2 linked regions of the Bremerella alba genome follow. The protein of the gene in region 1 interacts with the protein of each later gene in a pairwise test. Links are inferred from orthologs where the notes say so. Each region holds a gene or a part of one and is shown on either strand. Other genes may lie near its edges.

Region 1 (9,954 bases):
CAAGCTATACCGCCAGAAGTCGGTTTGTCGCCTAAACATGGGAGTCTCTTTGATGCTGGCCAAGGGAGCAACTGCTATGGATGTTGTCCCCTTGATATCATTCGTTATACCATCGTTGCGATAGCTAAGACGAAATTGCTTGGAAAATGGATTTCGTTACACCCCCGCAGAGGTATTTGATCATATTCTTCGTAGTAGCCACCCGTCAATCGGAAAATTCCAATCTTAACGCGGGCATTTCACCTAAATCTCGAGATAATAACGATATTCGGGAATCGGCCACCGCAACTTGCCCCAGAAATCAACTTCTATGGATGTCGCCTCAACGGTCAAGAAAATTATAGGAAATGTTGAAAAAGTCATACTTGGAAAACGCCAGCAAGTCGTGTTTTCACTGGTGGCTTGGCTTTCCGAGGGGCATGTACTCATGGAAGACGTCCCAGGGGTCGCGAAAACGATGCTAGCAAGGGCCCTCGCCAAGAGTGTTGGTTGTACGCTCAAGCGTGTCCAATGCACGCCTGATCTCTTGCCAAGTGATGTCACCGGGATGTCGATCTTCAACCAGAAGACATCAGAATTTGAGTTCCGCCGTGGACCCGTTTTTACCAACATTTTGCTAGCTGATGAAATCAATCGTACGACCCCTCGTACCCAGGCTGCTTTGCTGGAAGCAATGGCCGAGTCGCGTGTCACGATCGATGGTGAGACGTATCAACTTGACCCGCCGTTCTTAGTTTTGGCTACACAAAATCCAATTGACCATGAAGGAACCTTTCCCCTGCCAGAGGCCCAGCTCGATCGCTTTCTAATGAAGTTCAGTCTCGGCTACCCAAATATCGAAGATGAAATCAAGATGCTCACCGCATCCCGCAAACAGCATCCGTTGGAAACAATCGAAGCGGTGGTCACCAAAGAAGAGTTGCGAGCCTGTCAGAAGGCTAGTCGCAGCGTTAAGCTTCACGAAAAGGTCCAGCGCTATATTGTCGAACTGGTCCACGCGACACGCCGACACGATCAGCTATTGCTCGGAGCGAGCCCCCGGGCATCGCTCGCTTTGTTTCGTACTAGCCAGTCGTTGGCGGCGATCTTAGGCCGTAGCTATGTTCTACCGGACGATATCAAACGCGTCCTGACGCCGGTGATGGCTCATCGCTTGATCCTTCGTCCAGAAAGCCGTCTCCGCAAGGTGACCACCCAAGAAGTTCTGGACGATATTCTACAAGAGGTCCCGGTCCCCATGCTTGATGAGGCGCCAGTGTGATGCGATGGCTCTTGGGAACCGCGATCCTGCTGGCACTTTCCTTCGTGTTGGGCCTAGGGTTGATGACCTATGCCATGTACGCATTGGTTGCGGTCATTCTTGGTTCAAGAGTTCTGGTCCGCTATTGGCTGCGTCATCTTTCGGCTACGCGGCATATCAGTCGCGTTGATGTTGAGGAAGGAGACGTCATCACAGTCGCTTTGGCGGTTCGCTACTCTGGGGCGATCCCTATGCCGTGGATCCTGGTCGAGGATCTATTGCCTCGGCATGCTGTGATAACGCGTCCCCCAGCACTCGAAGTGGATGGTAAACGGATTTTTCTGGCCATGCTGTGGCCACGTGCAACCAAATTGCTTTCCTACCGAATTCAATGCAATTGCCGCGGATACTATCAGATTGGTCCCGCCGTGCTCGAAACGGGAGACGTGTTCGGGCTCTACAAGCAATTCAAGATGATTGCCGGTCCAGAGTTTATCACGGTTGAACCTGCGATAATTCCGCTAGAAGGTTTCGATCTCGTATCGAAACGTCCTTTGGGCGAGATCAAGATGCAATCGCGGTTATTTGAAGATCCATCACGCATTGCCGGCATCCGTCGCTATCAGTTAGGAGATCCGCTGAATCGAATTCATTGGGCCTCGACAGCCCGAACCGGCGAGTTGCATAGCAAACAGTACGAGGCGACTTGCATCGCTGGCGTGAGCATTATTCTTGATTTGCACCCGGATAGCTTTCCGGAGAAGGATGAACCGATTCGCAGTGAACTGGCCATCAAGTGCGCGGTCGCGATTGCTAACACGGTCCAACTGATGGATCAGCAAGTGGGTATCTTTACCAACTCAGTCGATGCGGCACAACGGATGAAATACGAAGGCTGGGACTTCGATACACGCACGCGTGACGCGGCCAGAAAGAGTGCTGGAGGGATCGACCATGACCCCCGTCTGAGCCCACAGAAGGTACGAACCAAACGTGGTGCCCATCAGTTTCAGCAGATCCGTCATATGATGGCCCGAAGTGAAAAGAATGAAGGGCTTACGCTGCCATCGCTGTTACTGGAAATTGACAGTGACCTACCACGTGATGCCACCGTTGTTCCCATTCTGAGCAAGGTCACGCCTGAGGTCGCGATGGCTCTGGGTAACCTCGTACGGGGAGGGTACGCTGTTTCGCCTATCGTCAATTGCTGGGATGAATATGAATTTGCCCAAGCCGCCGGGATGCTGTTGGCTGAACGCATGGTGGCCAAGCAACTCAAATCGCTGGATGCCATTAGTCAGATCTGCCAAGAACAAGCCTATCCGCTGTTTTAAAGTAAGAGTGGATGTTTTCAGTGTTCAGCAGAAGGGAAGAGACTCCGATCGTGGAATTGCTCCTGTATTGAAAACTGAACACCCTAAACTGAAAACTGAATTCCTATGCGACCTCGACTTACCGAACTCGACTATGCCATTATCGCCGTTGCCCCGGCGTTAATCATGGTCTTGGTGGGCAGTTTCGTGCTGTTTTCGGTCGGGATCTTCTACGACGGCCCCCATGCCTGGCGACTGAATTTCATCATGTGCATGTTTGTAATGGGGATCGTTGCGAATGCTCGTGTCGGGATTGAAGAAGGTGGAGCACGGGCTACTATTCTCGGCGGAATTCTTGGCGTCTGCGTCCTCGCCGCGGTAATGCGGTTTGTCCCTGAGGCGGTTGTCTTGACGGCTGTACTGCTAGGGCTTGTATGGTGGCTGAGTACCCGCTTGGTATACGACTGCACCGTGATGGCAGGCTCCGTCGACGCGTCTAAGAAGGGACTCATGCAGTGGATTCGTCGAGATGAAACGGAAGCGGACTCTTCTCAGGAGGTCACTCCGCCAGTCGAAGAAGAGCAGGGCGTAACTGGGCGAACCGAAGATGAGCGGCAAACGCCAAAATCGCTTCTGGCAAAGCTCGATGCTTGGGTAAATCCCACCAATACAAAATTTGCTCCTGGGGCATGGGTTGTCTACTTCTCGTTGGCGGCGCTTCCCATTTTTGGCTTTGGACAAGCATTTGCTGGCAGTCAGGTGGAAGAAAAGAAGTGGCATCTCTTTACGCTGCTCGTCGCGTACGTATTTGCCGCTTTGTGCCTGTTGGTGACCACAAGCTTTCTGGGGCTTCGCCGTTATCTGCAGTCGCGAGGTCTGATGATGCCGCTAAGTATGACGGGAACATGGCTGGGTGTTGGCTTTGGCGTTGTCGCTTTTGTGTTGATCGTCGTGTCAATTCTACCCAGGCCCAACGCCGAATACGAATTGGCCCAGTTGCCCTTCTACCAAGATGAACAAGAACGCAAGGCCTCGCAGGTTGCCGTGAACAAAGACGGCACCAACGACAAACGCCAAGAACGATCGCAGACAACCGACAATCAAGAGCGGACCGACGAGAACTCGCAAAAGTCGAACGAATCACGAAAAGACGGAAAAGATCCCAGCGACAAGACCGATCCCGACGCGAAGAAGACGAAGTCTGGCGAGTCTCAAGAAAAAGGTCAGCAGCAAAACGAAAACTCAGAGACGGATGACAAAAGCCAGAGTCAAGACAACCAAAAGTCGGAGCCGCAGGAGAAGTCTTCTGATCAGTCGAGCACGCAAGAACAAGAGCAAGGCGATCAAACTTCCGACAAGTCAGACCAATCACAGCAAGGGCAACCCCAGGAAAAGGCAAAGCCAAACGAATCAGAAGAGGGGACATCGGAGGAGTCATCGCAAGAGCAGTCGGCGCAACCGCCACCTGAACCGACTGGGGGCCCCTTTTCTAACCCGCTGTCTTCGCTGGGGGATTGGTTGAAAGTGCTGGTCTACGCGGTGGTCATAGGCCTGATCGCTTTTTTTGTTTGGAAGTTCTGGGATGATATTGTCAAAGCTTGGAACGACTTTTGGGCGAGTCTCTTGGGTGGCAAGAAAGACAATGGGTCTAAGGAAGAGGCAACTGACAAGCCGGTAACGAAACCGCGTCTTGCATTCTCGGCATTTCGTAATCCATTCCAGGACCCCACTTGGAAAGGTAAACCGCTGGAAGAGTGGGTTCGATATTCATTTGCCGCGTTGGAAGCATGGGCCGCAGAGCAGGGGAGTCAGCGTCGGGAAGAGCAAACGCCAGGAGAATTCGCGACGATGCTTGAAAAGAAGCACGGCGATCTAGCGAGTACAGTTCGACCAACGGCCGAGTTGTACGGCCAGGTGGCTTACGGAAGCGGAAAGGCCCCTAGGGAAACGCTCGAAATTCTGCGAAAATTGTGGGAACGCCTAAGAAGTTAGGTGAGATGTAACCACGACTGGCCTTTTCCGTGCCTTCTGTCGGGGTCTCTTCCCCTTTGCTGAAAACTGAACACTTCACACTGAAAACTACCCTCCGAATGATCGAAGACTTGAAACAGCGTAAAGTCCAGGCTCGCCGGGTTGTCCGGCAGTTGAAGAAGGACTACGCCGGCGCTGAATGTGCGTTAAATTACGAGACCCCCTTTCAATTATTAATCGCCACAATTCTCTCGGCCCAGTGTACCGATGTGCGAGTTAACATCGTGACGAAAGATTTGTTCGCGAAATATCCTGACGCCGATTCAATGTCACGGGCCTCGGTCAAGACTTTAGAGAGCCTAGTTAAGACGACTGGGTTCTTTCGTAATAAGGCCAAAAACATCCACGCCGCATCCCGTGCATTGGCCGATGAGTTCGATGGTGAGGTGCCTCAAGATTTAGACGCTTTGGTTGCCTTGCCAGGCGTAGGACGCAAAACGGCCAACGTCGTGTTGGGAACCGCATACGGAATTCCTTCGGGGATTGTGGTCGACACACACGTCGGTCGGCTGACCAAGCGGATGGGACTGGCAGACAAAGCTGACGCGGTCAAAATCGAACGCGAGTTGATGGAGGTAGTTCCCAAGAATGAGTGGATCGACTTCTCGCATCGCTTGATCCATCATGGTCGAGCTGTCTGCGCAGCGAGGAAGCCCAAGTGCGAAGCGTGCAATTTTCTGAAGTTCTGTCCGCAAATCGGAGTTGACTGAATAAGCCGAAGGTAGGGCTCCGTCGAAGCGACATGAAATGGTTGGACTGGCAACGGTTTCGCTTCCCTAGGAAAGAAGTCCGTTTTAATTTCCCGAGATCCCTCTATAATCAGCACTTCGGCTTCATCTACGAATTTTCGCCTGCGACGGCTCATGACTACCGTTGTGGACAACTCAAGGCCCATCCATGATTCTTTCCGGTAACGAGATTCGGAAACATCTCGGCAGTAAGATCTTTATCGAGCCTTATGACGAAAGTCGTTTAAATCCCAATAGTTACAACCTGACTCTCAACGAAGAATTGATGACATACGAGGAGTTGATCCTCGATATGCGTCAGCCTCATCGGGTTCGGCGAATTACGATACCTGAAGAAGGGTACGTGCTTAATCCGAACCAGCTTTATTTGGCACGAACCAATGAGATGACGGAAACACACGGTTATGTCCCAATGATTGAGGGGCGTAGTTCTATCGGCCGACTTGGGCTGTTTGTGCATGTGACCGCTGGTTTCGGTGATGTCGGGTTCAAGGGATTTTGGACCTTAGAGATGTTCGCGGTCCAGCCGATTCGGATTTATCGGAATGTTCCCATCTGCCAGATCTTCTACCACGAGATTACTGGTGACATCACTGAATACGTCAGTGATAAATATCAGAACAATCAAGGAATTCAACCTAGTCTGCTATTCAAGGAATTGAATCCCGAGGCCCAGCCCCCCGACGAATCGCAGATGGCCTTTCCCTTTGATAACCCATAAGACACCTCAAAATTGAATGCGGGATCTTACTGCCATGACTCAACGAAATTTCCACCTATCGCGTCGTAGTCTCATTAAAACAGCTGTTGGCACCTCAATGGCGGGCTTGGCCATGGCCACAACCGCGCGTGCCGCCGAGCCTTCCGCTGATACCAAAGTTCCCTCGGAAGATTTCAAGGCGAACGGTAAAAACGTTAATCAGTCGGTGATGGCTTGGTGTTTCAATCCGATGCCGATGGAAACTCTGATTCCCGCTTGCGCGAAGATGGGGCTCGTGGCGATGGAAGGGCTCGATCCCAAATGGTATCCGCTGATGAAAGAGCACGGCCTGAAGGTATCGCTGTGTTCGGGGCATGGCTTTATGGAGGGTCCCGTCAATCCCGACAACCATGAGATGTGTACCGAGAAACTCAAGGAAGCGATCGACACCGCTGTGAAGTGGAACTGCCCTAGCGTTATCACGTTTACGGGAATGAGCGAAAAGGGCATTGGCTTCGAGCAAGGAACCGAGAACTGCGTCAAGTTCTGGAAGTCGGTGATCCCCTATGCTGAAGAAAACAACGTTCAGCTAGTTCTCGAACATCTTAACAGTCGCGATGACTCGCACCCGATGAAGGGGCACCCCGGGTATTTCGGAGACGATGTCGATCATTGCCTGGACATGATCAAGCAGGTCGATTCGCCCAAGATGAAACTCCTGTACGATTTCTACCACGTGCAAGTCATGAATGGTGATGTCATTCGGCGTTTTCACCAAAGCCTGCCGTATATCGGACACATTCACACGGCAGGAAATCCAGGCCGCTGCGAACTGGATGAAACGCAAGAGATGAATTATGCGGCCATCATCAAAGCCGTTGCCGAGTCGGACTACGATGGCTACGTCGTTCAGGAATACATTCCGACTTGGGATGACAAGCTTGCCTCGCTGCGGCATGGTGTCGCACTGTGCGACGTCTAAGATTTGGCAAAAGTGATTGGGGCTCGTTAGCGAGCCCCGTGCTCTTGCAAGCTTTGCTGGAATGTTGAGTAGAACGACCGCTGCTGTTCGTACTGATCCTGGGGGATCTGGTGTTGGAAGTAGTCCAAGTAATCGAGCATTTGCTCGGTTAGGTCTGTGTACGAGTAGTTGGAATCGGCCTGAGGATTGACCCAGTTGGGGTCGCCCGGCTCGGTGTGGCCCACGTAACGTCCCTGATCATCTATTTCAAAGTTGGCCAGTAGCGTGGGAAGCTTCATCTGCAGTTCGTAGAAGCTCTTTTCCATGGGATCCATATCAGTGGTAGTTTCGTTCCAGGCATTCACAACGGCTTCCGGAGTACGGCTATCGGGGAAGCGAATCGTGTAGCCTTGGCCGACCTGGGTTAAACCGTCGTAATTCAGGTCAACCTGTGCTGGCCGCGGGATCAACAAATTGAGAGCGGCCTCAGGCGTTAGAGAGTCCACATCGATCGGTTCGGCCAAGCGGTGCACGTGTTGCACGGTGGCTAATTCATCTTCGGTGAGGTTCTGTAGAAAACCCTGCGGATCAGCATAGCCGCCTTCGGTGTAGGTGCGAACCAGCAGGGTGCCATAGTCGCCAGGAAGGGCCTGGGCATCGACTTTGCTTGGATAGTTGCCGGTATTGGCGACGGAGAACCAATCGTTCCAGTCTTGCTGAATGTCCTCTGGGATCGAATTGTCGGATTGGTACTTTTCAGCGGAAGCATAGCCAGGCTGCTTGGCGGCCGTAAGGATTTCGTTGAATAGGTTTTGCAGTTGCTCCCCGGCGGCGTCCTGTTGTTGCTGGCGGGTTAGCGTAGACGAGGGCTGAGTTTCGATGCGCATCACAAAGTCTCGAAAGGCCGAAGTTTGTCGATTGTATCTAAGTACAATCTTCGGCCGCCTCAGCAGTTGAATTCAGTCTGAATCCCCTCTATAGCGGATGGCTGCTAAGATGCGAGTTCATCGCAGAATAGAGAAGCTATCACTGGCCCAATAGGCGGGCTTTCGCCAAGTAAGCTGATTCGACGGCGGCGTCGACCGTCTCCGCCGTCACGGTCATGTGCCCCATCTTCCGACCGATGCGGGGTTCGTGCTTGCCGTATAGATGTAGCTTGAGGTCTAGCTCGGAAAAGGCCGCCTTCCAATCGGGCGTTCCGGTCTCCCAAACGTCTCCTAGTAGATTAATCATCGCAGCAGGTCGCAATTGTCTTGTGGAGCCCAGTGGTAGGCCACAGATCGCGCGAACTTGCTGTTCGAACTGGCAGGTAATGTGTGCATCGATCGTCAGGTGACCCGAGTTATGTGGTCGCGGGGCGAGTTCGTTGATTAACAGCGAATCTCCGGGAGCGAGAAAGAATTCGACGCACAGAACGCCCACAACATCTAGCTCTGTAAGAACTGCCCTGGCGATCTCCATCGCTTCTGCCGTCGCTTTCTCGGAAAGTCGACCTGGTGAGACGGAAACATCCAGTACGTGGTTCATGTGGACATTCTCGATTGGCGTATAGCACTCGACCTGTCCATCTATTCCACGGGCCGCGACAACGGAAAACTCTTTATCAAAGTCGACCAATTGTTCCAGAATGGCTTCCTGTTTCAACTCGTCTTTCCACGCGGTATTCAGCTCTTCACGATTGGCAACTTTGACTTGTCCTTTGCCGTCATAGCCCCAGGCTGCCGTCTTCAGCACGCCGGGTAGTAGCTGGTCAGGGACCGCGTCGAGGTCTTTGGCTTCACGAATGGCGTGGAAATTGGCGACTGGAAAACCGTGATCTCTTAGAAACGTCTTCTCACGAAGTCGATGCTGAGTCGTATGGAGAACACGACCGGCAGGTCTTACCGGCACCTTCTGGCTCACAACGTCGACCGTTGCCAAGGGAACGTTTTCGAACTCGAAGGTGACGACATCGACTTGCTCGGCAAAGCGTGCCACTTGCGTCAGGTCGTCATAGCTGGCGGTGATCTCAAGATCGGCAACTTGGCCCGTTGGTGTATCGGTTTCAGGAGATAGAACGTGAACGCGGTAGCCCATGCGACGTGCCGCGATGGCGAACATTCGGCCCAATTGTCCGCTTCCGAGGACACCGAGTGTTCCGCCGGGAAGTATGGTCTTTGTCACAGTTGGGAATCCTCTAAAACCTTCTGCGTTTGTTCTTCCTGGAATTTGGCGAGTCGCTGGTGGAGATCGGAATCGGTAGATGCCAAAATTCTGACAGCGAAGAGACCGGCGTTTTTTGCACCGGCGTCACCAATCGCTAGAGTGCCAACAGGAACGCCGCCTGGCATTTGTACGATCGAAAGCAGTGAGTCGAGACCGCTAAGAGCACGGCTTTTAACAGGGACGCCCAAGACTGGAAGTGTCGTTTGTGATGCGACCATACCAGGCAGGTGAGCGGCCCCGCCCGCTCCGGCGATAATGATTTTGATTCCACGACCTTGTGCCGTCGTAGCATACTCGTTCATCCACGCAGGGGTCCGGTGCGCTGAGACGACCCGTTTTTCGTATGGGACCTCAAACGATTCCAAAATTTCACAGGCATTCCGCATTGTTTCCCAATCGGACTTGCTGCCCATGATCACGCCAACCAGCGGCTGGTTTGTTTGGGACATTCCTGCACTCTCCATCGTCGGTGTCGGCTAAGCATCTACGAAACGCCGCGATGCTCCAAAGGACAAATGTTAACCCGAAACGCAACTTCTCGCACCGGGATATAGCACGACAAATGGGCAATTTTCGATACACCTTGCGGCATTTCTAGAAAAGAGGCAAGGATTGCGGGTCGCGAATTTGAAGTTCCGCGCATAAAAAAGCAGCAAAGACCCAGGGGAGGTCTTCGCTGCCAAGGGGGGAGAATATCGGATGTTCTACTGCTCGTGCTGCGATTGCTCGTTTGGCATTTCTTTAGTCACATGTAA
Region 2 (10,426 bases), on another replicon or contig:
CCTTCAGGTTCTTCGCGTCCCACTCGATCGGTCCGCCGCTGCGGTAGGCGACATTGCCCAGCAGAACCGTTTCGGTCAGCGGGCCGCTGTAGTCGAAGCTGCAAGTCGTGGGCGTTCCTTCTTTACAGGCCTGAATCCATTCCTCGTAGTGGCCGATGGAATTCGGGATGGTCTGCTCAGGGGCTTTCCACGTTTGGAAGTCGTCTTCCGGTAGCAGGGTGAAGTTGCCGTAGGTGGCCAACATCATCCCTTTGTCGCCGTGGAACATGACGCCTGAGCCGGGGACCTTGTGTCCGTTGATTTCCTTGGGGCAGTTGTCGCCGTCGCGCCATTGCATGGTCACGGCCGGGGCGACTTCGGTCTTGGGGAACTCGTAGTTCACGGTGAGACCCATCGGTGCCGTATGAGCGTCAGGCTCGGGGCCTTCGGCAGAAACCTTCGTGGGGTACTTCAGCTTGAGTGCCCAGAAGACCAGGTCGATGTAATGACAGCCCATGTCGCCGAGGGTGCCTCCACCGAAGTCCCACCAGCGTCGCCACTGGGCGGGCATGTAGACGGGTGAATAGGTGCGGTACTCAGCGGGGCCGAGCCAGACATCCCAGTGGATACCTTTGGGAATGGCCGGCTTGTCGGTCGGAACCTTACCGCCGCCCCAGCCTTTGCCGACCCAGACGTCGACGTGCTTTACATTGCCAATTGCACCAGCCTGAACGGCTTCAACCACGCGGCGATAGTTGTTGCCAGCGTGAATCTGCGTACCGAGCTGCGTGGCCAGCTTGTTCTTGACCGCGAAGTTGGTCATCTCGCGGGCTTCATGCACCGTGTGGGTCATCGGCTTTTCACAGTAAACATGCTTGCCAAGCTGCATCGCCCACATTGAAGCCGGAGCGTGCGTGTGATCTGGCGTACTGACCACAACAGCGTCGATGTTCTTTTCTTTGTCCAGCAGAACACGGAAATCGTTATACCGATTGGACTTCTGTTTGTCGTACTGCTTCAGCGCTTGGTTCAAATAGCTGTCGTCGATATCGCACATGGCGACCAGGTTTTGCCCACTAACACCGCGAACGTTCGACGAGGCACGGTTCTGTACGCCGATGCACGCGATATCCAAGAGCTCGTTGGGTGACTTCGATTCGGCGGCTGAGGCCAGCTGATGAAATCCGGTGCCAGCGACCATCGTGGCGGCAGCAGACCCTTGGAGAAAGTGACGACGGCTGAGTTTCGACTGTGGCATGGGCAGGCTTCCTCGTGGCATAAGAAGATAGGAGGTAGGTAGGCGATAGAAGGTTGTTAAGATTATTGTCGACTTTCGCGCGGACTGCAAAGCTCTTCCCAACAGAAAGGAAGCTTTAACCCGCTAAGTTGTATTGCGCTACCCGCTTGGGTGGTTCAGGTGGGATGCTCTGGGCTGGATAATTGCCGGGCGCATTCATGGCATGTGGTCGCAGGCCTTGTTTGATCTAAGCTGCGGCCAGAAGGTTGTTTTCTGACTTAGGGTTAAGCGTTACCCCTTGCCAATTAAGTAGGGGTGCGGCACAATGTGTGGTTTCCACCCGGTCTAAAGTTTTGACCAGGGAACAAACGTGGATGTAGGAATCACGTTTTCGTCGCTTCATTGCGGTATGGTGATTCCTGGAAATCGAAATTTTAGGAGTGAATCGCACATGGGCCATTACACAGGTCCCAAGGCCAAAATCAACCGTCGTCTCGGTGCCATGATTTACGAAAGTCGCGGCGCTATGCGTGCGGCTGACCGTCGGCCTAACCCCCCCGGCATGCACACCCGTCCGAAGCGCCCGTCCAACTACGGTGCTGCTTTGATGGAAAAGCAAAAGATCAAGCATTATTACGGTGTCGGCGAAAAGCAGCTCCGTCGCTATTTTGCCCACGCCAAGCACAGCAAGGGCAACACGGGTGAAAACCTGTTGTCGTTGTGCGAACGCCGCCTGGATAACATCGTTCGTCGTGCCGGTTTGGCACTCACACGCTGCCAGGCTCGCCAGGGGATCGTTCACGGTCACTTCCTGGTTAACGGGCAGAAGGTCGACAAGCCGTCCTACCAGATGCGTCCTGGCGACGTGGTGAGCGTCCGCAATCGTGAAAAGCTGCAGATCCTTTATCGCAGCGTTCATGGCGAATCTTCGGGCGAACCGGCCGCGTTTCTGACAACTGAGCCAGAAACACTTTCGGTAACCTACGACGCCGTTCCAGGCCCGGAAGATATCAGCCTGCCAGTGGACGTGAACATGGTGGTCGAATTCATGTCGCGTTAATTTCCGAAATCAATTTTTCGGCAATTCGCAGCAATTCGTAGATTTCAGAGGGATTCCGGCACGACAGCCCGTCGCGGAGTCCCTTTTTTTTTGGTTCAATGTCCCACTGTTACCAGTCGAACTTGAGACGCATCTCCCCACTACAGCATCTCAAGTAAGTAACTCAACTTTGCCTTAGTAATTGCTAGAGAGACATCATGGCTCATACCCAATTGGCGGTCATCGGTGGTGGTCCCGGGGGCTACGCAGCAGCATTCTTGGCTGCCGACGAAGGAATGGAAGTCACCCTCATTGAAAAAGACTCGCGTCTGGGGGGGACGTGTTTGCTGCGTGGATGCATACCATCCAAAGCGCTGCTGCACGTCGCACGCGTCATCGACGAAGTCCACGAACTGAACAAAGACTGGGGTGTCACCTACAGTGAACCTCAGATCGAACTCGACAAGCTCCGTGCTCGCAAAGAAGGGGTGATCAAATCCCTGTCGACAGGGCTCGGTCAACTTGCCAAAAAGCGAAACGTGACCGTCATCAAGGCCAAAGCCAGCTTTGTCGATTCGAGTACGCTTGAATTGGAAGGGGACGACCCCTCCATTCCCGAAGGCGGCAAGCTAACCTTCGATCACGCGATCATCGCGACCGGTTCGGTGGCTGCTATGCCGCCGGCATTCCAGATTGACTCGCCACGGGTAATGGACTCGACCGGTGCGTTGGACCTGCAAGATATTCCCGAAACCATGCTGGTCATCGGTGGTGGCTATATCGGCCTGGAAATGGGCTCCGTCTATGCTCATCTGGGTACGAAGGTCAGTGTCGTGGAACTGACGGACGGGCTTCTGCCGGGTGCCGACCGTAATCTGGTCAAGCCGCTGGCCAAAAAGCTGGAAGGACTGTTCGAGGGACGCATTTTCACCAATACCAAGGTCGGATCGCTGGGCGATCGCGACGGTAAGGTTGAAGTCGCGTTCGAGGGCCCGAACAAGTTCGGAACATTCAAGTACGACCGCGTCTTGGTTTCGATCGGTCGCTGGCCGAATACCAAGGGAATTGGTCTGGAAAACACGCAGTGCGTCGTCGACAAGCGTGGTTTCATTGGCGTCGATAAACAGTTGCGTACAGCCGATCCGAAGATCTGGGCAATTGGCGACGTGACCGGCGATCCGATGCTCGCCCACAAGGCGACCCACGAAGGGCGTACCGCCGCCGAGGCCATTTTGGGTCATCCGGTCTCCTTCGAGCCTGCAGCCATTCCGGCCGTGATCTTCACCGACCCCGAAATTGCCTGGGCAGGGCTGATGGAAGGCGAGGCCAAGGCGATGGGCAAAAAGGTCGATGTGGCCATGTACCCTTGGGCGGCTAGTGGACGTGCCCAGGCATTGGGCCGCACCGATGGCTTGACCAAGTGGATCGTTGACCCTGAAACACAGCGTGTTTTGGGCTGCGGGATTGTCGGACCAGGTGCCGGAGAGATGATTTCCGAAGCCGTTTTGGCTCTGGAAATGCGAGCCGAAGTCTTTGACCTGACCTCGACTATCCACCCGCATCCGACCCTAAGTGAGACGGTTATGAATGCTGGGGAGGTATTTTTCGGGACTGCCACCGAAATTTACAAACCCAAGAAGAAGTCGTAAGGTCTTGCCACTAAATAACTTGTGGTTTTAATTGGGCTTGTGCCGATTCTGCTACTTGCAGAAGACGGAGAGGGTTCGCCTACCACTCGCTGACAAATACGGTCAGCGCGGTAGAATTCAGACTCGAAGCCCGCCTCGGGCCTAAGCCGAGATTGATCTTTGAGATAAGTTAATCGAGGGTTGCTTCGCCAGACAACGTCGCGCAATGAAGTCGCGGCGGAAGAGAATTTTCCCTGGCGCAAAGCAACGGACTGTAAAAAGGGAAGTTGCATGGCGAACGCCAAAATAATGCCTGCTGAAGAGAATTTGATGCGGAACAACCCGTCGACCTTTTCGGCAGACGTGGACCCGGCTGAAACGCAAGAATGGCTCGACTCGCTCGACTACGTTCTGGAAGGAAAAGGCGATGACCGGGTTCGCTTTCTACTTTCGGCACTAGAAAATCGTGCCCACGCACGCGGCGTCGATGTGCCGTTTGCTGCCAATACGCCGTACATCAATACGATTCACTCCTCGGAACAGCCGGCCTACCCAGGCAACCGAGAATTTGAACGCCGCATCAAGAGCATCATTCGCTGGAACGCGATGGCGATGGTCACGCGGGCCAACAAAAACTTCGAGGGGCTCGGTGGTCACATCAGCACGTTCGCTTCGAGCGCTACGCTGGTGGAGGTCGCTTACAATCACTTCCTTCGCGGTCGCGGAAGCGGCTATGAAGGGGACCAGGTTTATTTTCAAGGGCATGCCTCGCCGGGGATGTACTCGCGAGCGTTTCTTGAAGGTCGATTGACTGAAAAGAACCTGGAGAACTTCCGCCGTGAACTGCAGCCGGAAATGGGACTGTCGTCCTATCCGCATCCATGGCTGATGGAAGACTTCTGGGAATTCCCCACCGTTTCGATGGGCTTGGGGCCGATCTGCTCGATCTACCAGGCTCGCTTCAATCGCTACTTGCAAGACCGCGGTCTGAAAGACACCAGCAAGACACGCGTCTGGGCGTTTCTCGGCGACGGCGAATGCGACGAACCCGAAACACTGGGTGCGATCAGCCTGGCTTCGCGTGAACAGCTCGACAACCTGACCTGGGTCATCAACTGCAACCTGCAGCGTCTCGATGGTCCTGTCCGCGGTAACGGCAAGATCATCCAGGAACTGGAAGCTGTCTTCCGTGGTGCTGGTTGGAACGTCATTAAGGTGGTCTGGGGAGCCGAATGGGATCCGCTGCTCAAAGCCGACAAGACCGGCCTGCTGGTCAAGCGAATGGAAGAAGTCGTCGACGGTCAGTACCAGAAGTACGTCGTCGAATCAGGCGAATACATTCGTAAACACTTCTTCGGCAAGTATCCCGAACTGCTGGAACTGGTGAAGAACTACTCCGATGAAAAGCTGCAAAAGCTGACTCGCGGTGGTCACGATCCAGAAAAGGTTTACGCAGCTTACAAAGCGGCTACCGAATGCAAAGGCAAGCCGACCGTCGTCATTGCCAAGACGATCAAAGGCTACGGTTTGGGCGAAGCGGGCGAAGGTCGCAACGTCACCCACAACCAGAAGAAGCTCAACGAAGAAGAGCTACGCGAGTTCCGCACACGCTTCAGCATTCCGATCTCGGACGAAGAAGTCGTGAAAGCTCCGTTCTATCGTCCGCCGGAAGATAGCGCTGAAATGCGTTATCTGAAGAAGCGACGCGAAGAACTGGGCGGACCGGTTCCTTCTCGCCCGACCAATCATCCGACATCGCCAATCCCGACCATGGAGGAATACAAAGAATTCCTCGGTGGCAGCAAGGGAAAAGAAATGTCGACCACGATGGGCTTTGTTCGCCTGCTTTCCAAGCTGTGCAAGGACAAGAACATCGGCCAGAACATCGTGCCAATCGTGCCCGACGAGTCGCGTACCTTCGGTATGGAAGGCATGTTCCGCCAGGTCGGTATCTATGCCCACTCTGGCCAGTTGTACGAGCCGGTCGACTCCGATCAGCTGATGTACTACAAGGAAGCCAAAGACGGTCAGATCCTGGAAGAAGGGATTACCGAAGCGGGTTCGATGTCGTCGTTCATCGCGGCTGGCAACGCCTATTCGCAGCACGGCATCAACATGATTCCGTTCTTCATTTACTACAGCATGTTCGGCTTCCAGCGGATCGGTGACCTGATCTGGTGTGCGGCTGACACGCGTGCCAAGGGTTTCATGATCGGCGGTACGGCAGGGCGAACCACTCTAAACGGCGAAGGTCTGCAGCACCAGGATGGCCACAGCCATCTCAATGCGATCGCCTTCCCCACGGTTCGTTCGTACGACGTTTGCTATGCCTACGAAACGGCTGTTCTCACGCTGGATGGGATGTCCAAGCTGTACGAGCAAGGCGAAACGGCCATCTATTACATCACCGTAGGAAACGAAAACTACGCGATGCCAGAGATGCCCGAAGGTGCCGAGGAAGGGATCATTCGCGGAATCTACAAGCTGAAATCGCACGAAGCCGAAAAGCCGCGTGCCAAGGTTCAGCTGATGGGTAGCGGAACGATCACCCGCTGTGTGCTCGACGCGGCACAGATGCTGGCCGAAAAGTACAACATCGCCAGCGATGTATGGGCCGCCACCAGTTACACCGAACTGCGCCGCGATGCTCAGGCAATCGAACGCTGGAACATGTTCCATCCGACCGAAACGCCGAAGAAATCGTACCTTGAGACGATCATGGATGGGGTCGAAGGGCCTTTCATCTCGGCGTCGGACAACGTTCGGGCTTGGGCTGAACAGATCCGTCCTTACTTGCCTGGCAACATGGTTGCTTTGGGAACCGATGGGATGGGCCGCAGCGAAACTCGCGAAGCTCTGCGACGTCACTTCGAGGTCGACGCCGAGTCGGTGGTCATTGCCACGCTTTACGAGTTGGCTCGTACCGGCAAGATCGAGCGAACTGAAGTCGCTCAGGCCATCAAGGATTTAAATTACGACGCGGAAAAGCCAAATCCGTATTTTGCCTAACGGCACATTGGTAGCAGCGTCGGTCGGACAGACCCCCGGCCGACGAACGCTTTTCCATGCGACTAAAAATACGCATTCCTAGCAAGGTTATTCACCATGGCAATAGACGTACAACTGCCTGATCTGGGCGATGGGATTGAATCGGGAGACGTGCTTGTCGTTCACGTTTCGGTGGGCGACACGGTCGAAAAGGGACAAACCCTGATCGAGATCGAAACCGACAAGGCAACCGTCGATGTTCCCAGCACCGAGGGTGGCAAGATCGAAAAGGTCCACGTCAAGACCGGCGATACCATTGCGGTTCATGCGCCGATCGTGACTTTGGACGGGGCTGGTTCCAATAACGCGTCCCCTCCACCTGCCGCTGAACCACCGCAGGAAGAGAAAGCTCCGGAAGAGCCAGCCGTCAAGGAAGAAGCTCCTGAGCCGACTCCGGCCAAGCCAGAACCGAAGCAGGCTCCTGCACCTCAGAAGGCGGCTCCTGCCCCGGCGACGCCACCACGGCTGACCACGCCACCACCGGCGCCCGTTGCCGATGCTTCGAGCACCGACGAAAGTGTACCGGCCGGTCCGGCTGTGCGTCGCTTTGCCCGCGAAGTGGGTGTTGATTTGCGAAACGTCCAAGGCTCTGGCCCCAACGGTCGCATCGAACGAGACGACGTTCTGCGAACCGTTCGCGATCTGAATCAGGGTGGCGGTTCGGCTACTCAGGCAGGTGCGACTTCGGCTCCGGCCGCGACTGGTTCGTTGCCATCGCTTTCCGGCGAGGCGCACGAGGACAAGTACGGTCCGGTTCGCATCGAGAAGATGAAGAAGATCCGCAAGGTGACCGCCGCTCAGATGAGCAAGAGCTGGACCACCGCACCACGGGTCACCAACTTCGACGACGCCGACATCACGGCCCTCGAAGAGCTGCGTCAGCAAAGCAAGGACGACTACGCCGAAGCGGGCGTCAAGCTGACCACCATGCCGTTTCTGATCAAGGCCATCGCCGTAGGGCTGCGTGAGCACCCGGAATTGAACGCCTCGATCGACATGGAACAGGAACAGGTCATCTACAAAGACTACGTGAACGTCGGCATCGCTGTCGATTCTGATCGTGGTCTGATGGTGCCCAACATGAAGAACACCGATCGGATGTCGATTCCGGATATCGCACGCACCCTTCAGCAGACGGCTGCCGACATTCGCGGCAACAGTTTCGAGATGTCGACCCTGCAAGGCGGCACTTTCACGATCAGTAACCTGGGCGCGATCGGCGGCACTTACAGCACGCCGATCATCAACGTCCCGGAAGTCGCCATCCTGTTGGTTGGCCGCTCGCGGAAGATGCCGGTTGTGGTGAAAGATCAGATCGTGGCTCGCCTGATGATGCCGCTGAGCTTGTCTTACGATCACCGCCTGGTCGATGGAGCGACGGCTCAACGGTTCCTGAACGACGTGAAGTCGCTTCTCGAGAATCCCAGCAAGTTGCTGATGGCTCCTTAGTGTGCCGAGCTGACTCAACGTTGAACGAACATGCCCCCTCGCGTTGGCAAAATGCGAGGGGGTTTTTTTGTGGCGATTGAAGGGCAATGTGGCCCGATCGAGTGCCACCTGAAGGGATGCAGTGGAGTGGTCTCTGACTGGTGGTTATAATCCAATCAAAATAATTCGATATCTAGTGTATTGGTGGCCATGGCTAAGCTTCACATTACCTGTCCCAACTGCAGTACCCGTTATCCGGTCGCCGATGAGAAACTTGCCGGCCGGCGGGTCACCTGTAAAAAGTGCAGCGAAAAGTTTGTTGCGGAAATTGAAAGTGACGCGGTGCCGGCCCTCGATCCGTTTGCGGCGTCGAGTCCAGCCAGCGACCCATTAGGGGACGATCTGTTTGGCGATTTCACGTCATCGTCAGCCGCTGCGTCGCCGGCGTTGGGATCGCTGCCCCCGAAAAAGAGAAGCAGTTCCTCCGGATCGTTCCCCGTGATACCGCTAGTGTTGGGTGGCGTCGGCGTGCTGGTGGTGGTCATCTTAGTTGTCACGGTGATTTCATTTGCTTCCGGCGGTTCCGACCGGCCCTTTCAGATGAACGCCGCCCAGCAGCAGTTTAGTAAAGAGGACAGCTACAAGCAGCATTTTGACGTAACAGAAAAACAATTTGACAACATGCTTCAGTTCCTTACAGCGATCGAAGCGATTCAAAGCGAAGAGGACTTAAAGCAATTCGACGAAACGGTCAGAGGCCTGACTCAGGAAATGGAGTCATTAACCCATGGAGTCCGCAACATTCCACCGCTGCCCAAGGACATGCAGGAAAAACTAAAGCGAGAAGTCAGGCAGCAGCTTGATAGCGTAGAAGGTAGGGCCAAAGCTGCCGGACAGAAATTGGCGAAGTACACCAGTAATGCTCGTGTTGCGTATGCTGCCCAGCAGTATCATCAATCCCACAGCTACCTGGGTGGGGCTTTGGGCGCGGCCAATACTCGGTCGGACACGCGAAGGGAAGAAGTCGATCGCCAGCAAGCAATCAAATACGCCCATGTCCAGAATCCGCAGCAACTTCCCCAACTGTTGTATGAATTTGCCTTAGCCGATTACGCTAAAGCAAAGCAGGTTCTAAGTGTTCCGATGCCTCCTGATCAAATCAAGAATAAGGTAGACGAGATCAAGAGGCTGTATCAAAACATCCGTGAGTTCTCGCAAGATCTCGCCAACATCCCAGCCTTTCATGGTAACGTGGTTGATCCGGCTATCGAGAAGTACAAGTCCGATGTGCAAGAGATTCATGATTCGAATCACTTTCCGCTGGAGGGTCTCGCTACGAGTGGACTCCCTTTCATTGCGAATTCAACGGCTAAGGTGAACCTGGGCTTGTCGAACGAGATCAGGGGGAACTGGGAAACCATCAACGGCGAACGTCCCCACGCCGATTCCCAGGGTAAGGTTGGGCCGATGTTCCACTGCTTCACGCCCGAAGAGTTGGATACGTTCGTGCAGCGACATCAGGCTTACAAGTATCGAATGCCTGATCGCCGGTATGTTGTGATGTTCATCGATGAGCGATACGGACCAGAAATCGAAAAATGGAAGGCCCTGAAATATAATAACCGTTGCGAAGAGATGAGCACTAAGCTCATGAAAATTATATGGAAACCGTCCGATGAGGGCGAAGATTTCCACAGCATGGTGACCTCCGGTTACACGCTGAAAGTCCAAGAGATTGCCGGCGAGAACGTTGTGGTCATGTCGTACGACGAAAGTGTCCTTAAAAGGCGGGATGATTCGAAGTCTTCGGGATCGCGAGGGCGTTTAGTAGGCGGGCTTCCCTTTGGTGGCATGCCCGATATTCGTCGCCCTAGAATGCCTCAGATGCCAGAGCCAGGTTCGCAATTCGGTCCGCGTTTTCAACCGCCTACCGGGCTTGATTCAGCGAATCCACCGAGAGAGCCAACTGCGGGGCCTCGTGGCCCTCGCTTTGGGTCCCCTGGAATGCCAAATATGGGATCTGCAAGACGAGATCCTGCCCAGGAAGCGATTGAGAGGTTGGAGCAG

Evidence for each region.
Region 2: the proteins of nth (region 1) and aceE interact in binary tests that used the Escherichia coli proteins (3 or more experiments, as listed by UniProt). The link is inferred for Bremerella alba from one-to-one orthologs.

The regions. Positions count from the first base shown.
Region 1 is NZ_JABRWO010000014.1:129,608-139,561, forward strand. The notes cover bases 3,729-6,474. They hold nth (endonuclease III), read left to right. Parts: upstream 3,729-4,655; coding sequence 4,656-5,294; downstream 5,295-6,474. Other genes in these bases: HOV93_RS22160 (DUF4129 domain-containing protein), read left to right, coding at 3,729-4,545; dcd (dCTP deaminase), read left to right, coding at 5,482-6,054; HOV93_RS22175 (TIM barrel protein), read left to right, coding at 6,089-6,474. Also shown: HOV93_RS22145 (hypothetical protein), read right to left, coding at 1-39; HOV93_RS22150 (AAA family ATPase), read left to right, coding at 311-1,261; HOV93_RS22155 (DUF58 domain-containing protein), read left to right, coding at 1,261-2,574; more of HOV93_RS22160, read left to right, coding at 2,680-3,728; more of HOV93_RS22175, read left to right, coding at 6,475-7,015; HOV93_RS22180 (hypothetical protein), read right to left, coding at 7,042-7,881; HOV93_RS22185 (5-(carboxyamino)imidazole ribonucleotide synthase), read right to left, coding at 8,021-9,157; purE (5-(carboxyamino)imidazole ribonucleotide mutase), read right to left, coding at 9,154-9,648; HOV93_RS22195 (NAD(P)-dependent alcohol dehydrogenase), read right to left, coding at 9,904-9,954. UniProt on the Escherichia coli protein: DNA repair enzyme that has both DNA N-glycosylase activity and AP-lyase activity. The DNA N-glycosylase activity releases various damaged pyrimidines from DNA by cleaving the N-glycosidic bond, leaving an AP (apurinic/apyrimidinic) site.
Region 2 is NZ_JABRWO010000002.1:210,117-220,542, reverse strand. What follows is about bases 3,875-7,092. They hold aceE (pyruvate dehydrogenase (acetyl-transferring), homodimeric type), read left to right. Parts: upstream 3,875-4,192; coding sequence 4,193-6,892; downstream 6,893-7,092. Other genes in these bases: HOV93_RS04055 (2-oxo acid dehydrogenase subunit E2), read left to right, coding at 6,989-7,092; lpdA (dihydrolipoyl dehydrogenase), read left to right, coding at 3,875-3,904. In the rest of the region: HOV93_RS04075 (Gfo/Idh/MocA family oxidoreductase), read right to left, coding at 1-1,237; rpsD (30S ribosomal protein S4), read left to right, coding at 1,668-2,276; more of lpdA, read left to right, coding at 2,474-3,874; more of HOV93_RS04055, read left to right, coding at 7,093-8,380; HOV93_RS04050 (zinc-ribbon domain-containing protein), read left to right, coding at 8,570-10,426. UniProt on the Escherichia coli protein: Component of the pyruvate dehydrogenase (PDH) complex, that catalyzes the overall conversion of pyruvate to acetyl-CoA and CO(2).